Azospirillum brasilense: one gene and its partners. The protein of the gene in region 3 interacts with the protein of the main gene of each other region in a pairwise test. Links are inferred from orthologs where the notes say so. Each region holds a gene or a part of one and is shown on either strand. Other genes may lie near its edges.

Evidence for each region. The genes of interacting proteins can lie anywhere in the genome.
Region 1: the proteins of H1Q64_RS02545 (region 3) and dnaQ interact in binary tests that used the Escherichia coli proteins (3 or more experiments, as listed by UniProt). The link is inferred for Azospirillum brasilense from one-to-one orthologs.
Region 2: the proteins of H1Q64_RS02545 (region 3) and dnaE interact in binary tests that used the Escherichia coli proteins (3 or more experiments, as listed by UniProt). The link is inferred for Azospirillum brasilense from one-to-one orthologs.

Annotation. Positions count from the first base shown.
Region 1 is NZ_CP059449.1:966,185-971,365, forward strand. What follows is about bases 917-3,883. They hold dnaQ (DNA polymerase III subunit epsilon), read right to left. Parts: upstream 2,756-3,883; coding sequence 2,078-2,755; downstream 917-2,077. Other genes in these bases: H1Q64_RS04575 (methylated-DNA--[protein]-cysteine S-methyltransferase), read left to right, coding at 917-1,040; H1Q64_RS04580 (quinone oxidoreductase family protein), read left to right, coding at 1,062-2,036; coaE (dephospho-CoA kinase), read right to left, coding at 2,748-3,392; H1Q64_RS04595 (shikimate dehydrogenase), read right to left, coding at 3,402-3,883. Outside these bases: H1Q64_RS04570 (thioredoxin domain-containing protein), read left to right, coding at 1-529; more of H1Q64_RS04575, read left to right, coding at 534-916; more of H1Q64_RS04595, read right to left, coding at 3,884-4,256; H1Q64_RS04600 (Maf family protein), read right to left, coding at 4,253-4,861; H1Q64_RS04605 (pyruvate, water dikinase regulatory protein), read right to left, coding at 4,858-5,181. UniProt on the Escherichia coli protein: DNA polymerase III is a complex, multichain enzyme responsible for most of the replicative synthesis in bacteria. The epsilon subunit contain the editing function and is a proofreading 3'-5' exonuclease.
Region 2 is NZ_CP059449.1:2,679,566-2,685,815, reverse strand. The notes cover bases 1,299-5,334. They hold dnaE (DNA polymerase III subunit alpha), read left to right. Parts: upstream 1,299-1,651; coding sequence 1,652-5,134; downstream 5,135-5,334. Other genes in these bases: H1Q64_RS12775 (hypothetical protein), read right to left, coding at 1,299-1,462. Outside these bases: H1Q64_RS12780 (EamA family transporter), read right to left, coding at 1-778; more of H1Q64_RS12775, read right to left, coding at 860-1,298; rpsB (30S ribosomal protein S2), read left to right, coding at 5,357-6,151. UniProt on the Escherichia coli protein: DNA polymerase III is a complex, multichain enzyme responsible for most of the replicative synthesis in bacteria. This DNA polymerase also exhibits 3' to 5' exonuclease activity. The alpha chain is the DNA polymerase catalytic subunit.
Region 3 is NZ_CP059449.1:538,948-544,129, reverse strand. Bases 858-3,825 are described here. They hold H1Q64_RS02545 (DNA polymerase III subunit gamma/tau), read left to right. Parts: upstream 858-1,400; coding sequence 1,401-3,251; downstream 3,252-3,825. Other genes in these bases: recR (recombination mediator RecR), read left to right, coding at 3,638-3,825; H1Q64_RS02540 (YbaB/EbfC family nucleoid-associated protein), read left to right, coding at 3,255-3,578; H1Q64_RS02555 (c-type cytochrome), read left to right, coding at 858-1,068. Also shown: H1Q64_RS02560 (3-deoxy-manno-octulosonate cytidylyltransferase), read right to left, coding at 1-277; more of H1Q64_RS02555, read left to right, coding at 535-857; more of recR, read left to right, coding at 3,826-4,231; H1Q64_RS02530 (phosphoglycerate kinase), read right to left, coding at 4,394-5,182. UniProt on the Escherichia coli protein: Part of the beta sliding clamp loading complex, which hydrolyzes ATP to load the beta clamp onto primed DNA to form the DNA replication pre-initiation complex.

The DNA.
Region 1 (5,181 bases), 430 kb from region 3 along the record:
CGACGCGCATTTCTGGGACGCCCAGGCCGGCGGCTATTTCTACACGGCGGATGACGCCGACGACCTCATCGTCCGCACCAAGTCGGCTGGCGACGCGGCGACGCCCAGCGGCAACGGCACCATGCTGGCGGTTCTGGCGACGCTGCACCACCGCACCGGCGAGGCCGCCTACCGCGAGCGGGCGGATGCATTGGCCGCCGCCTTCTCCGGCGAGCTGAGCCGCAATTTCTTCCCGCTGCCGACCTACCTGAACGCGGCGGAGCTTCTCCAGAAGGCCCAGCAAATCGTCATCGTCGGCGACCCGCAGGCGCCGGACACCGCGGCGCTGCGCCGCGCGGTGCTCGACCGACCGCTTCCCGACCGCATCCTCAGCGTCCTGCCGCCGGGGACGGATCTGCCCGCCGGGCACCCGGCGCACGGCAAGGGCATGCAGGGCGGGGCGGCGACCGCCTATGTCTGCACCGGCATGACCTGCTCCCCGCCGGTGACCGCGCCCGACGCGCTGGCCGCTGCCCTGACCCGGAGATGACCTCATGACGACGACGACCGGCAGCCTGACCGTCGACAGCCCGCTGGGCCTGCTGACCCTGACCAGCGCCGCCGGCGCCATCGTGGCGCTCGACTGGGGACGGCTGGGGGATGACCGGCCGGACCCCGTGCTGGAGGAGGCGGCGCGCCAGCTCCGCGACTATTTCGCCGGGACGCGGTTGGATTTCGACTTGCCGCTGTCCCCCCGCGGGACGGCCTTCCGGCAGAAGGTCTGGGCGGCGATGCAGGCCATTCCCTACGGCGGCGTCCTGACCTATGGCGACGTCGCGCGGCTGCTGGACACGGCACCGCGGGCCGTGGGCGGGGCCTGCGGGGCCAACCCGATCCCGGTGATCATCCCTTGTCATCGCATCGTCGGGGGCGGCGGGGCGCCCGGCGGCTATTCCGGCCTGGGCGGCCTGCAGACCAAGGACTGGCTGCTCCGCCACGAGCGGCGGTACCGGGTGACAGCGGACCAAGCCGGCGATACGCTGGAGCTTCAGCTTCTATAAAAAGGGAAGGGACCAACCACCATGGTTCACGCGATCCGCATCCACGACTACGGCGGACCCGAAGCGCTGCGCTGGGACGAGATCGAGGTGGGCGACCCCGGCCCCGGTCAAGTGCGCCTTCGCCAGACCGCCGTCGGGCTGAACTACATCGACACCTATCACCGCTCCGGCGCCTACAAGCTGCCGCAGCTTCCCGCCATCATCGGGACCGAGGGCACCGGCGTGGTCGAGGCCGTGGGTCCGGACGTGACGACGCTGAAGCCCGGCGACCGGGTGGGTTACGCGCCGCTGATCGGCGCCTACGCCGAATCCCGCCTCGCCCCCGCCGACCGGTTGATCCCGTTGCCGAGCTGGATCGAGGACCGGCAGGCCGCCGCCATGCTGCTCCAGGGCATGACCGCGCAGTTCCTCCTGCGCTCCACCTACGCGGTGCAGCCGGGCGACACCATCCTGGTCCAGGCTGCCGCGGGAGGCGTCGGCCAGATCCTCTGCCAATGGGCGAAGCATCTGGGCGCCACCGTGATCGGCACGGTCAGCAGCGACGAGAAGGCGGAGCTGGCCCGCGCAGCCGGCTGCGACCATCCCATCGTCTACACGCGCGAGAATTTCGTGAACCGCGTGAAGGACCTGACGGACGGGCAGGGCGTGCCGGTGGTCTATGACGGCGTCGGCAAGACGACCTTCATGGACAGCCTGGACTGCCTGCGTCCCCGCGGCTTCATGGTGCTGTTCGGCGCGGCGTCCGGCCCGGTCCCGCCGCTGGATCTCCAGGTCCTGGCAGCCAAGGGCTCGCTCTACGTCACGCGCCCGACCTTGTTCAGCTACGTCGCCAAGCGCGACGACCTGATGGCCAGCGCCGCCGACCTGTTCGAGGTGGTGCATACCGGCGGGGTGACCATCAACGTCGGCCAGACCTTCGCGCTGCGCGACGCGGCGGAAGCCCATCGGGCGCTTGAGTCCCGCGCGACGACCGGGTCGACGGTGCTGCTGCCGTAAGGTTCAAAACCCCCTCCCGCCCCGGGAGAGGGAATAACAACTCACTCGGCGGCCCAGAGCGGGTTCTTCAGCTTCTTGAGAAGCTCCGCATGGGCCGCCAGCTCCTCCTCGCTCGGAGCGTGGGCGCGCGGGGCGCGGTAGGGGCGGTCGATGCGGATCGCCGCGGGACCACCCGCCGCCGGGCCGGAGGCCAGCGCCAGACCGGCCTGACGCCCACCGCGCAGCTCCAGATACACTTCGGCCAGAAGCTGGGCGTCGAGCAGCGCGCCGTGGTAGGTGCGGCTGGAATTGTCGACGCCGAAGCGCTTGCAGAGCGCGTCCAGGGTGGCCGGCGCGCCGGGGAACTTCTGCCGCGCCATCAGCAGCGTGTCGATGGCCCGGTCCTTCGGCATCACCGGATAACCGGCGATCCGCATCTCCCAGTTCAGGAAGTGCATGTCGAAGGCCGCGTTGTGGATCACCAGCGGCGCGTCGCCGATGAAGGCCACGAACTCCGCCACCACGTCGTTGAACAGCGGCTTGTCCGACAGGAACTCCGTCGTCAGCCCGTGCACCGCCACGGCGTCCGGCGGCACGTCGCGCTCCGGATTGACGTAGCAGTGGAAGGTCTTGCCGGTGGCGACGTGGTTGTGCAGCTCGACACAGCCGATTTCGATCAGCCGGTGCCCTTCCTCGGGCTTGAAGCCGGTCGTTTCCGTATCGAGGACGATCTCACGCATGAACCACCTGTCCGGGCTGATATCCCCGCGGCGGCCATTGCCGTCCGCGGCGCCGCTTCACGTCGGCGAGGATGTTGCGCAGCGCCCGCCGGGTGGCCCGCCGTCCGTCGCCGGTGTTGACGACGTGGTCGGCGCGCCGCCGCTTCTCCGCGTCGGGCATCTGCCGGGCCAGAATAGCGGCGAACTTCTCCGCCGTCATGCCCGGCCGCGCCAGCACCCGTGACTTCTGCACCAGGAAGGGGGCGGTGACCACCACGCTGCGGTCCACCTTGCGTTCCCCGCCGGTCTCGAACAGCAGGGGGATGTCCAGCACCGCCACGCGGACGCGGCGGCGCGCCGCCTGTCTGAGGAAGCGCCGCTGAGCCGCCTGCACCGCCGGGTGGAGGATCGCCTCCAGCCGCTTCAGCGCCGCCGGGTTGCCGAAGACCGCGCCACCCAGCGCCCGCCGGTCCACCGCGCCATCCACCACGACACCGGGAAAGGCCGCCGCGATGGCCGGCACCGCCGCGCCGTGACGCCCCAGCAGGCCGTGCACCACGGCGTCGCTGTCGCAGACCGGCGCGCCCATACGCTTCAGCATACGCGCCGCCGTGCTCTTGCCCATGCCGATGGAGCCGGTCAGTCCCAAGACGATCATCGCGCGACCTCAGCCCTGGAGAACGGCGACCTTCAGCCCCTCGGTCACCTCCGGCTCTCGGCCGAACCAAGCGGCGAAGCCGGGACGGGCCTGGTGGAGCAGCATGCCGACGCCGTCCACCACGCGGTTGCCGCGGGCCTGCGCCGCGGTCAGCAACGTGGTCATCAGGGGCGTGTAGACGATGTCGGTGACGACGGCCGAACCGGGGAGGGCGCGCAGGTCGAGCTCCAGCGGCGGCTGTCCCGCCATGCCCTGGGTGGTCGTGTTCACGACCAGCGCCGCCCCTTCGAGAAGCGTTTCACGTGAAACCCAATCGGCGGTCTCGATGGCGCCGACCCCATCGCTGTTACCAATGTCGGCGGCCAGCTCGTCGGCCCGCGCCCTCGTGCGGTTGACCAGCCAGACACGCGGCGCGCCCTCGTCGAGGAGCGAGGCGACGACGGCCCGCGCCGCGCCACCGGCCCCGATGACCAATGCCGGCCCGTCCGCAGCTTTCCAGCCCGGTGCGCCGCTCTTCAGGTTCTCAATGAAGCCGAAGCCGTCGGTGTTGCGGCCCTCCAGCGTCCCGTCCTCGCCGACCACGATGGTGTTGACGGCGCCTATCCGTTTGGCGGTGTCGTCCAGCCGGTCGACCGTGCGGTAGGCGGCCTCCTTGTGTGGCACCGTCACGTTGCAGCCGCGAAAGCCCAGCGCAGGCAGGGCGCGGATGGCCTGCTCGATGCGGTCGGGCGGCACGGCCAGCGGCACGTAGGCGCCGTCGATGCCGTACTGTTCCAGCCAATAGCCGTGCAGCCGGGGCGAGCGCGAATGGCCGATCGGCCAGCCCATCACCCCGGCCAGCTTCGCCTTGCCGCTGATCGTCATTCCGCAATCACCCCATGCACCCGCAGGAACCCGAGCAGCGGCAGCAGCGGCAGCCCGAGGATCGTGAAGAAATCGCCGTCCACCCGGTGGAAGAGCTGCGCGCCCAACCCTTCGAGGTGATAGGCGCCGACCGACCCCTGCACGTCGTCGCCCGCCGCGTTCAGATAGGATTCCAGGAAGGCGTCGCTGAACGGGCGCATGGTCAGGCGGGCGCGGTCCACATGGTGCCACAGCCGCTCACCGTCGCGGATCACCACGGCGCAGCTCACCAGCCGGTGCGTCTTGCCGCGCAGGTCCTGCAGCTGGGCCCGAGCGGCGTCGCGGTCGGCCGGCTTGTCGAACCAGCGGCCCTCGCATTCCAGCATCTGGTCGGCGCCGATCACCAGCGCACCGAGGTGCTTGCGGGTGACGCGCTGCGCCTTCAGCTCGGCCAACGCCTCGGCCACATCCTCGACCGGCGCGCCCTCGGCACGGGCGGCCAGCTTGATCTCCTCCTCGTCCACCGCCGCCGGGGCGAGCGTGACGCGCACCCCGGCGCGCTCCAGCATCTCCGCCCGCGTGCGGGAGCCGGAGGCGAGGACGACGGTGGGAACCGCTCCGCTCACGTCGCCGGTCCTTCGGGCGGGATACCGGGCAGGCCGCCGCTCTGGCGGCGGGCGAGCAGCATCATGATCTCCGCCGCCGTCTCCTCGATGGAGCGGCGCGACACGTCGATCACCGGCCAGCCGCGCCGGGTGAACATGCGCCGCGCGTCGGTGACCTCGGCCCGCACCACCTCGGGATCGACGTAGGTCGAGGACTCGTTCTGGTTCAGCAGCTTCAACCGGTTGCGGCGGATCTGCACCAGCCGGTCCGGGTCCTTGGTCAGGCCGACGACCAGCGGCCGGGTCAGCTTCTCGATCTCCGGCGGCATCGGGCATCCCGG
Region 2 (6,250 bases), 2.1 Mb from region 3 along the record:
CCAGGACCAGCGCGCTGGAACTCATGCCGAAGACCGGCACCAGCAGCGAGAAGGGCGCCACCAGGCTCGCCGGGTAATGGCGCAGCAGGAAGCCCCAGGCGGCGAAGCCGAACAGCGTCGCTCCGAAGGCGATGTAGGCCACCGCTCCGACGCCCAGCGGAGTCAGATGCGTCAGGGCCTGCCACGCCCGGTCCGGCCCCTCCAACCCCAGCGACAGCAGCAGCAGCGGGATCGGCGGCACCACGCTGACCCACAGCATCATGCGGAACAGGTCCGGCGCCCTGGCCTGCTTCATCAGCAGGTTCGCCACGCCCCAGGTGGCCGCGGCGGCCATCACCAGCCCGAGCCCGAGCAGGGAATCGCCCGCCGGCATCTCCAGCGCGATCAGCCCGATCCCGGCGAAGGCCACCGCCATTCCCAGCACCTGCTTCGGTCCGGGCCGCTCCCCTAGAACCAGGGCGGCGAACAGGGCGGTGAAGAAGGCCTGCGACTGCAGCACCAGCGACGACAGCCCCGCCGGCATGCCGATGTCCATCCCGATGAACAGCAGCGAGAACTTCACCACCCCCAGCACCATCCCGATGCCCAGAATGAAGCGCCAGGGCACCGGCGGACCGCCGCCAACGCCCAGCACGAGAAGCGGCAGCGCCGCCAGAGCGAAGCGTAGGGCGCAGAACAGGATCGGCGGGAAATCCGCCAGCCCGACCTTGATCGCGACGAAGTTGAAGCCCCAGATCGCCGCGACGGCGACGGCAAGGCCGATGTGAGCGGTGCGCATGGGAGTGGAGGCTAGAGACGCACTGACTGTCGGTCAATGGGGGGCGGATGCACCCATTGCGGGTCAGACCTCCGAATCTGTTCACTTGTCGGTATGCAGGATGCGGCACTCGTCCAGGGCGGCCAGCGCCCAGGAGGAGCCGCCCAGATTGACGTCGCCGATCTCCGTGCCGCCGCCGTCCCGCTGCAGCGTCACCGCGCGCGACCGCATGAAGGGTTCGAACAGGTCCTCGTACTTTGGCAGTTCGACCGGAACCACCACGCCGCCGTCGGGCAGGGGGCTAGCCTCCAGCGCCATGGTCTCGCCATCGGGGAAGATGGCGGTCAGGCGGCTTTCCGTGTCCTTGTCGGCCTGGGCGTGCTGGTCGGCGTTGACCAGCATGGCCGCCCCCTTCGCCGTCGCCCGGAAGGAAAGGGGGGAGGAGTCGTCCGCCCGCGTGGCGTAGCAATAGGCCGATCCGGTCTTGGTCGCCGGATGCGCCCGCACGACCCAGCCCTTGTTCTGCGCGACGACGCGCCCCGGTGCGTCGGACAGGGGGGAGGCGGGCGCAACGGTCGGCGGCGGCCGGTGGGTCTGCTCCGCGGACGGTGCGGGGGCGCCGGTGGTCTGGCAAGCCGTGAGGAGCGTGGCCGCCAGCACCGCCAGGACGGCGCTGGAGCGGATGCGACGCATGGAACGGGTCATTCTCGGATCGTGGCTCTGCCTCTTTCGATAGCACGAACACGCATGATCGGGGAATCTTCCCTTACTTTCGACGGGGTTGGCGCATCGCCGCATGGCCGGGCCCGCGCTTGGTCCCTTGCAGTGCGGGACGGGATGCGCGACGACTAAGGGAGACGTCCCCCTTCGCTGGAACCGGTGCCCATCTCCGCCATGCCCCACACCGACTTCATCCACCTGCGCGTCCACTCCGCCTATTCCCTGTCCGAGGGCGCCATCAAGGTGAAGGAGCTGGTCAAGCTCTGCCAGAAGAAGGGGATGCCGGCGGTCGCCGTGACCGACACCGGCAACCTGTTCGGCGCGCTGGAGTTCGCGCTGGCCGCCGCAGATTCGGGCGTGCAGCCGATCATCGGCACGGTCCTGGGCATCACCCGAGTCGGTCCCGCCAACGGCAAGCCGGGCCTGCCGGGCAAGGCGGCGTCGGTCCCCGACCAGCTCGTCCTGCTCTGCCAGACCGACGAGGGCTACCGCAACCTGATGAAGCTGGTGTCCAAGGCCTTCCTGGAATCGGACCCGATGGCCGGGCCGCAGATCCCGCTGGACGCGCTGGAGGGCCATTCCGCCGGGCTGATCGCGCTGACCGGCGGTCCCGCCGGCTCGGTCGGGCGGCTGCTGGGCGAGGGGCAGAAGGATCTGGCGCTCGACGTGCTGGAGCGGCTGAAGCGGCTGTTCCCAGGCCGGCTCTATGTCGAGCTTCAGCGCCACCGCGACCATTTCGCGGTGATCGAGGACGCCATCGAGCCGGCGCTGATCGACCTCGCCTACGCTCATGACCTGCCGCTGGTCGCCACCAACGACTGCTATTTTGCGACCGAGGACATGTACGAGGCGCACGACGCGCTGCTCTGCATCGCCGAGGGCGCCTACATCAGCCAGACCGAGCGCCGCCGCCTGACCCCCGACCACCGCTTCAAGTCGGCCGAGGAGATGCGGGACCTGTTCAAGGACCTGCCGGAGGCGGTGGACAACACGGTCGCCATCGCCAAGCGCTGCTCCTTCCTGCTGAAGCCGATCAAGCCCATCCTGCCGCCCTTCCCCTGCGAGGGCGGCCGCGACGAGGGGGAGGAACTGCGCGCCCAGTCCCGCGAGGGCCTGGAGATGCGGCTGAACAGCGTCGTCTACACCCCGGACATGACGCCGGAGCAGCGGGCGGAGACCCGCAAGACCTATTTCGAACGGCTGGAGTTCGAGCTGGACGTCATCGTGTCGATGAAGTTCCCCGGCTACTTCCTGATCGTGTCGGACTTCATCAAATGGGCCAAGGCGCACGACATCCCGGTGGGGCCGGGCCGTGGTTCGGGCGCCGGCTCGGTCGTCGCCTGGGCGCTGACCATCACCGATCTGGACCCGCTGCGCTTCGGCCTGCTGTTCGAGCGATTCCTGAATCCCGAACGCGTGTCGATGCCCGACTTCGACGTGGACTTCTGCCAGGACCGCCGCGAAGAGGTGATCCGCTACGTCCAGGACAAGTACGGCTACGACCGCGTCGCCCAGATCATCACCTTCGGTAAGCTGCAGGCCCGCGCCGTGCTGCGCGACGTCGGGCGCGTGCTGCAGATGCCCTACGGGCAGGTGGACAAGATCTGCAAGCTGGTGCCGAACAACCCGGCCAACCCGGTGACGCTCCAGCAGGCGCTGGACAGCGAGGAGATGCTGCGCCAAGCCCGCGACGGCGACGAGACGGTGGCGCGCCTCGTCAACATCGCGCTGAAGCTGGAAGGGCTGTACCGCCACGCCTCGACCCACGCGGCGGGCGTGGTGATCGCCGACCGCCCGCTGCACGATCTGGTGCCGCTGTACCGGGACCCGCGATCCGACATGCCGGTCACCCAGTTCAACATGAAGTTCGTCGAGCAGGCCGGTCTGGTGAAGTTCGACTTCCTCGGCCTGAAGACGCTGACCGTGCTGAAGACGGCGGTGGACCTGATCGAGGACAAGCCGGACCTGACCACGGTCACGCTCGACGACCCCAGAAGCTACGAGATCCTCGGCCGCGCCGAATCGACCGGCGTGTTCCAGTTGGAAAGCTCGGGCATGCGCGACGTGCTGCGCCGGCTGAAGCCGAACCGGCTGGAGGACATCATCGCGCTGGTGTCGCTCTACCGCCCCGGCCCGATGGACAACATCCCCAAATACATCAAGGTGAAGAACGGGGAGGAGCTGCCCGACTACATGAACCCGGCCTTGGAGCCGATCCTGAAGGAGACCTTCGGGATCATGATCTACCAGGAGCAGGTCATGCAGATCGCCCAGGTGCTGTCCGGCTATTCGCTGGGCGGCGCCGATCTTCTGCGCCGCGCCATGGGCAAGAAGATCAAGGAGGAGATGGATAAGGAGCGCGACAAGTTCGTCGTCGGCGCCAAGGACAAGGGCGTGGACCCCGATCAGGCCAGCATGATCTTCGATCAGGTGGCCAAGTTCGCCGGCTACGGCTTCAACAAGAGCCACGCCGCCGCCTACGCCCTGGTCGCCTACCACACCGCCTATCTGAAGGCGAACCACCCGGTGGAGTTCATGGCGGCGTCGATGACGCTCGACCTCGGCAACACCGACAAGCTGAACGTCTTCCGGCAGGAGCTGGTGCGGCTGAAGATCAAGCTGCTGACTCCGGACATCAACAAGTCCGACAGCATCTTCGGGGTCGAGGCGCTGGCCGACGGCGCAAAGGCGGTGCGCTACGCGCTGGCCGCGGTGAAGGGCGTCGGCCTGCCCGCCATGAAGGCGGTGGTTGAGGAGCGGCGCAAGAACGGCCCCTACAGGAGCCTGTTCGATTTCGCCCGCCGCCTCGACCTGAAGACCATCAACAAGCGCCAGCTGGAGAACCTGACCTGCGCCGGCGCTTTCGACGGGATCAACCCCAACCGCGCCCAGGTGCATGCGGCGCTGGAGACGCTGATCCGTTACGCCCAGGCCGAGGCGGCCGAGCGCGACAGCGGCATCGGCAACCTGTTCGGCGGCGCTGGCGGAGGCCTGAAGGAGCCGGACCTGCCCAAGGTCAAGGAGTGGGAGCCGCTGGAGAAGCTGAAGCACGAGTTCGGCGCCATCGGCTTCTACCTGTCCGCTCACCCGCTGGACGCCTTCGCCGGTCCGCTGGCCCGCATGCGTGTGGTGCGCTCGGCGGACCTCGCCACGGCGGTGACCGGCGGCGGCTCGACCCGGCGCAGCGTCGCCGGCATCGTGGTCAGCCGCAAGGAGAAGACGGCGAAGTCGGGCAACCGTTTCGCCTTCGTGGAACTGTCCGACGGCAGCGGCGGCTATGAGGTGACGGTCTTCTCCGAGGTGCTGGCGACCAACCGCGACCTGTTGGAGGCCGGACGCCCGGTCCTGATGACCGTGGACGTCCAGACGAACGGCGAGGACATCCGTCTGACCTGCCAGGAGGTGAAGCCGCTGGAGGACGCCGTCGCCCAGGTTTCCGACGGTTTGAAGGTGGTGGTGCGCGACGGCGGTCCGGTGGAGAGCATCCGCGGCATGCTGGAGCGGCTGGCGCGCGGCAAGGGAAAGATCCACCTGCTGGTCGAGATCGACCCGTTGAAGGAGGTGGAGATCCAGCTTCCCGGTTCCTTCAACATCACCAACCAGAGCCGCGCCGCGCTGAAGGCGGTGCCGGGCGTGGTGGAGGTGGTGGAGCTGTAAGGAACGGCTCCTCCGTTGCGAAGCGGTACGCGCCGCAGCGCATTCCGGCCGAACCAATTGCCAAACCGGTGTTGCCAAAGCGGTTGCGGCGGGCTATGTAAGCGCCGTCGTCAAAACCTCACGCGGGCTGGCGGTCCCTCGGCTTTACCCCGATGGCCCGATCCGGTGTCCTGTCAAACGGACAGTGCCCGCGGCGGAGCAACCGGAAAAGGACTTTTCCAAATGGCTATTCCGTCTTTCACCATGCGCCAGCTGCTCGAAGCCGGCGTCCACTTCGGCCACCACACCCGCCGCTGGAACCCGAAGATGGGCACGTACATCTTCGGCGTGCGCAATGGTGTGCACATCATCGACCTGGAGCAGACCGTCCCGGCGCTGCACCGCGCCCTGCAGGCCGTCCGTGACGTCGTCGCCGGCGGCGGCCGCGTCCTGTTCGTCGGCACCAAGCGCCAGGCCCAGGAGAAGGTGGCCGAGGCCGCGTCGAAGTGCGGCCAGTACTACGTCAACCACCGCTGGCTCGGCGGCATGCTGACCAACTGGAAGACCATCTCCCAGTCGATCAAGCGCCTGCGCGAGATGGAAGAGCGCCTGGGCGGCGACACCTCGGGCCTGACCAAGCGCGAAATCCTCGAGCTGACCCGTGAGCGCGACAAGCTGGAGCGCGCGCTGGGCGGCATCAAGGAAATGGGCGGCCTGCCGGACGTCCTCTTCATCATCGACACCAACAAGGAGTCGATCGCCGTCAAGGAAGCCAACAAGCTCGGCATTCCGGTCATCGCGGTGATCGACAGCAACTCCGATCCGGACGGCGTGGCCTTCCCGATCCCGGGCAACGACGACGCCCTGCGCGCGATCGACCTGTACTGCGAGCTGGTGAACGGCGCCGTGCTCGACGGTCTGCAGGCCGAGATGAGCGCCGCCGGCATCGACGTCGGCTCCAGCGAGGAGGCTCCGGCCGAGCAGCTGCCGGAAGCCGAAGCGGAAGAGGCCGCGCCGGCTGAGCAAGCCCAGGCCTGATCCCGGTGATACGGGGCAGCCGGGCCTTATGACCTATGGCCCGGCTGCCTTTTTTATGAGTTGTTTGGATCAACCCGATCCGCTTGGATCTGTTCGGAA
Region 3 (5,182 bases):
GGTCGGAGCCCGAGGGATGGTCGGGCCGGGTCAGCACGGCGGTGCCGCCCGCCGCCTCCACCGCCGCGGCGATCTCCGGCTCGGCGCAGGCGACCACCACCGGGCCGATCTCCGCCTCCATGGCGCGGCGCCACACTTGCACGATCATCGGCGCGCCGCCGATTTCGGCCAGCGGCTTCCCCGGCAGGCGGGTGGAGGCCATGCGGGCGGGAATCACGACGATTGGATTTGAGGGCGGCGGGTTCGCTGTGCCCTGGATGTCTGCGCCGGCGTTCATGTCGGCGTTCATGATGGAACGGCCCCCTGTCGCTTCGGAAAGGTGGCGCGGGTGAACCATGGATCGCCCTTTGCGTCAAGCGGCGTCACTCCAATATTCAGGTGGCCAACAGTCGGAGAACCGATATTCCTGTGGCAAGGGAGGGGGCCGAAGCGGTGACAAGCCGCCGCGGTCACGCTATCGTGCGGCGGAGAACCAGCCAGCCCTTGGCGACGGACCCGCGGCACGACAAAAAAGGGGACAAAGACGTTATGAGCATGGAGTGGAACAAGATTTTCGGCGCCGTGCTGCTGGCGGGTCTGATCGCCATGCTGGCCGGCTTCGCCGCGGAAGTTCTGGTGCACCCGAAGACGCCTGAGAAACCCGCCTATGTGGTGGCCATGCCGGAGGGCGCCGCTCCGGCCCCCAGCGGTGGCGCCGCCCCGTCCGGCCCGGCCGAGATCGCCCCGCTGCTCGCCAAGGCCGATGCCGCCGCTGGCCAATCCGCGGCCAAGGCCTGCGCCGCCTGCCACAGCTTCGACAAGGGGGGGGCGAACAAGGTCGGCCCGAACCTCTACGGCATCGTCGGCGCCCCGCACGGCCATCTGGACGGCTTCGCCTATTCCGACGCGATCAAGGGCAAGGCCGGCCCCTGGAACTACGACGAGTTGAACCACTTCCTCTACGACCCGAAGGCCTACGCGCCGGGCACCAAGATGACCTTCGCCGGCGTGAAGAAGGACCAGGAGCGGGCGAACATCATCGCCTATCTGCGATCCCTGTCCGACAGCCCGGCGCCGCTGCCGCAGTAACCTGCGGCGGTCCCATCCGGGAAACAGGCAAAAGCCCCGCGTTCCATCGGACGCGGGGCTTTTTCGTTCTCCCTCAAACGGAACGCCGGCAGATTGGCCTTGCATATGATGGTCCTATCGCCGATATAAGGCGCGGGAGGCTGGCGGCGGACGAGTCCCTCGCCAACCCGGTCAGGTCCGGAAGGAAGCAGCCGTAACGAGTTTCGGCTCGGGTCGTTCGTCCAGTCTCCCACCCTTCCCCATAAATTCCTGCAGCGAATTGAAACGGCGACAGCCCCGTGCCGTGACGCTATTCTGCGCTCCGTCGTGAAGCCGATTACCGGGCCAGCCGCGTGACCGATACCACCGTTGCCGATATGTCCTCTTCCGTTTCCGGGACGTCCGGGGGCCTTGCCTACCGGGTGCTGGCGCGGAAATACCGTCCGAAGAGCTTTGCCGAGCTGATCGGGCAGGACGCGCTCGTCCGCACCCTGACCAACGCCATCCATTCGGGCCGCATCGCCCAGGCATTCATGCTGACCGGCGTGCGCGGGGTGGGCAAGACGACCACCGCCCGCATCATCGCCCGCGCGCTGAACTGCACCGGGCCGGACGGCACCGGCGGGCCGACGGTGACGCCCTGCGGCGTCTGCGACAACTGCCGCGCCATCGCCGAGGACCGCCACGTCGACGTGATGGAGATGGACGCCGCCAGCCACACCGGCGTGGACGACATCCGCGAGATCATCGACGGCGTGCGCTACGCCCCCGTCTCGGCGCGCTACAAGCTCTACATCATCGACGAAGTCCACATGCTCTCCAAGAGCGCGTTCAACGCGCTTTTGAAGACGCTGGAGGAACCGCCGGCCCATGTGAAGTTCGTCTTCGCCACCACCGAAATCCGCAAGGTGCCGGTGACGGTGCTCTCGCGCTGCCAGCGCTTCGACCTGCGGCGCGTCGACGCCCAGGTGCTGAAGGAGCATTTCACCCGCATCACAGGGCTGGAAGGGGCGGGAATCGAGCCGGACGCCGCCGCGCTGATCGCGCGCGCCGCCGACGGGTCGGTGCGCGACGGATTGTCGCTGCTCGACCAGGCCATCGCGCTGGCCGTCGGCACGGTGACCGCGCAGCAGGTGCGCGACATGCTGGGGCTGGCCGACCGCAGCAAGGTGATCGACCTGTTCGAGGCCGCCGTCTCGGCCAAGCCGGCGGAGGCGATGGACCTGCTGTCCGACCTGCACCGCGTCGGCGCCGATCCGGTGGTGATCCTCCAGGACCTTCTCGACCTCGTGCACAATCTGACGCGGCTGAAGGTCGTGCCGGACAGCGCCAACGATCCCGGCCTGCCGGAGGCGGAGCGCACCCGCGGCGCCGCCCTGTCGGCAAAGCTCGGCATGCCGGCGCTGACCCGCGCGTGGCAGCTCCTGCTGAAGGGGCTGGGCGAGGTGCAGGCGGCCCCGGTGCCGCAGCAGGCCCTGGAGATGGTCATCGTGCGGCTGTCCTACGCCGCCGATATGCCGACTCCGGGCGATCTGATCCGCCAGTTCCAGAATTTGCAAAATGGCGGCGGGCAGGGTGGCCAGGGTGGCGGTGGCGCCCCGCGTGGCCCCGGTGGCGGGCCGGTGGCGGTTGGCGGCTCCGCCGTGCGCGCCGTTGCCCAGGCCCAGCCGAGCCCGCAGCCGTCTCCCCGGCCCGTGCAGACCGTCGCCGTGGCGGACGAGGAGCGCGTGGCGATGCCCCGCGACTTCCGCACGCTGGTCCAGGTCTTCGCGGAGAAGCGCGAGGGCGCGCTCTACGGCCATCTGACCGGCAGCGTCCATCTGGTGCGCCTGGAGCCGGGGCGGCTGGAGCTGCGCCTGACGACCCTGGCCCCGTCGACCCTGCCAAATCGCGTCGGCCAGCTGTTGACGGAATGGACCGGCCAGCGCTGGGTCGTCATCGTCTCGGACGCGCCGGGCGAGCCGACGCTGATCCAGCAGGAGCAGGCCGCCCAGAGACGCGCGTTGGAGGAGGCGGAGGCGCATCCGGTGGTGCGCGCCGTTCTGGACGCCTTCCCCGGCGCGAAGATCACCGATGTCCGCGACCTCAAGGCGGCGGTCGAGGCCGAGCCCCAGGTTGCGGATGACGGGGAGAATCCCGACCTTATGGTCATGCAGCAGGACGACGGGGTTTATTACCCGCTCGACGATGAAGGAGATTTCTGACCCATGAAGAACCTCGGCCAGATGATGAAGCAGGCCCAGCAGATGCAGGCCAAGATGCAGGAGATGCAGGCCCGCCTGGGCGAGGTCGAGATGACCGGCCAGTCGGGCGCCGGCATGGTCAACGTGACGGTGAACGGCAAGGGCGAGATGAAGAAGATCAAGCTCGACAAGTCGATTGTCGATCCGGAGGACATCGAGGTCCTGGAGGACCTGATCATCGCCGCCTTCAACGACGCCAAGGCCAAGGTGGAGCAGCACGTCGCCAACGAGACCCAGAACCTGATGGGCGGGATGAAGCTGCCGCCGGGCATGAAGCTGCCGTTCTAAGCGTTGAAAGGCCGGGCCGCAGGGTCGGCCCGACCACCCATTGACGAACGAAGCCGTGAATGATCGGACCTGAAATCGAGCGCCTGATCCAGCTCCTGTCCAAGCTGCCGGGGCTGGGGCCGCGGTCGGCGCGGCGGGCGGCGCTGCACCTGATGAAGCGCCGCGACAGCCTGCTGGTGCCGCTGTCCGAATCCATGGCGCTTGCGGCGGAGGCCATCCGCAACTGCTCGGTCTGCGGCAACCTCGACAGTCGCGACCCCTGCTCCGTCTGTTCCGACCACAGCCGCGACCGCTCGACCATCTGCGTGGTGGAGGATGCCGGCGACCTCTGGGCGCTGGAGCGCACGCGCGCCTTCCACGGCACCTACCATGTGCTGGGCGGCACGCTGTCGGCCTTGCAGGGGGTGGGGCCGGACGATTTGAACATCCCGTCCCTGGTGGAGCGCGCGAAGGACCCGGCGGTGACCGAGGTCATCCTGGCGCTTAACGCCACGGTGGATGGGCAGACCACCGCCCATGTGGTGACCGACCGCCTGTCCGGCAGCGGGGTTTCCGTGTCCCGTCTGGCCCACGGCGTGCCGGTGGGCGGGGAACTGGATTACTTGGACGACGGGACGCTGACCGCGGCGTTGAAGGCGCGGCGGCCTTTGTAGGAACGTGTTTGTGAGGGGAGGTCTTGCCCCCTCCCTGCCCCTCCCCCGCTTCGCAGGGGAGGGGATAAAGCTCCCTCCCCTGCGAAGCGGGGGAGGGAAGGGGCCCGCGCAGCGGGAAGGGTGGGGGCCCGCCTCAACCACCCACCCAATTCCCCCAAACTCTTACTTCTTCTTCAGCGCGGCGACGCCCGGCAGCTCCTTGCCTTCCAGCCACTCCAGGAAGGCGCCGCCGGCGGCGGAGATGTAGGTGAACTTCTCGTCCACGCCGGCGTGGGCCAGCGCCGACACGGTGTCGCCGCCGCCCGCCACCGACAGCAGGCCGCCTTCCGACGTGCGCTCGGCGACGAGGCCGGCGACGGCGTTGGTGCCGCCGTCGAAGGGCTGGATCTCGAAGGCGCCCAGCGGGCCGTTCCACACCACCGTCTTCGCACCCTGGAGCTTCAGGCCGAGGAACTCGACCGTCTTCGGGCCGACGTCGAGCGCCATCTCGTCGGCGCCGATGCCGTCCGCCGGGACGGCGCGGTTGGCCGCACCGGCCTTGAACTCCTTGGCGACGATAAAGTCCTTCGGCAGCAGAAGCTCGCAATTGGCGGCCTTGGCGGTCTCCATGATGGCGCGGGCCTGATCGGCCATGTCCTTCTCGCAGAGCGAGGCGCCGACATCCACGCCCTGGGCATAGAGGAAGGTGTTCGCCATGCCGCCGCCCAGCGCCAGCATGTCGACCTTCTTCACGAGGTTGCCGAGCAGGTCCAGCTTGGTGGAGATCTTGGCGCCGCCGACGACGGCGGCCACCGGACGCTCCGGCTTCTCCAGCGCCTTGGTCAGCGCCTCAAGCTCGGCCTGCATCAGGCGGCCCGCGGCGGCCGGCAGATGCTGGGCGACGCCTTCGGTTGAGGCGTGGGCGCGGTGCGCGGCGGAGAAGGCGTCGTTGACGTAGAGGTCGCCGAGTTC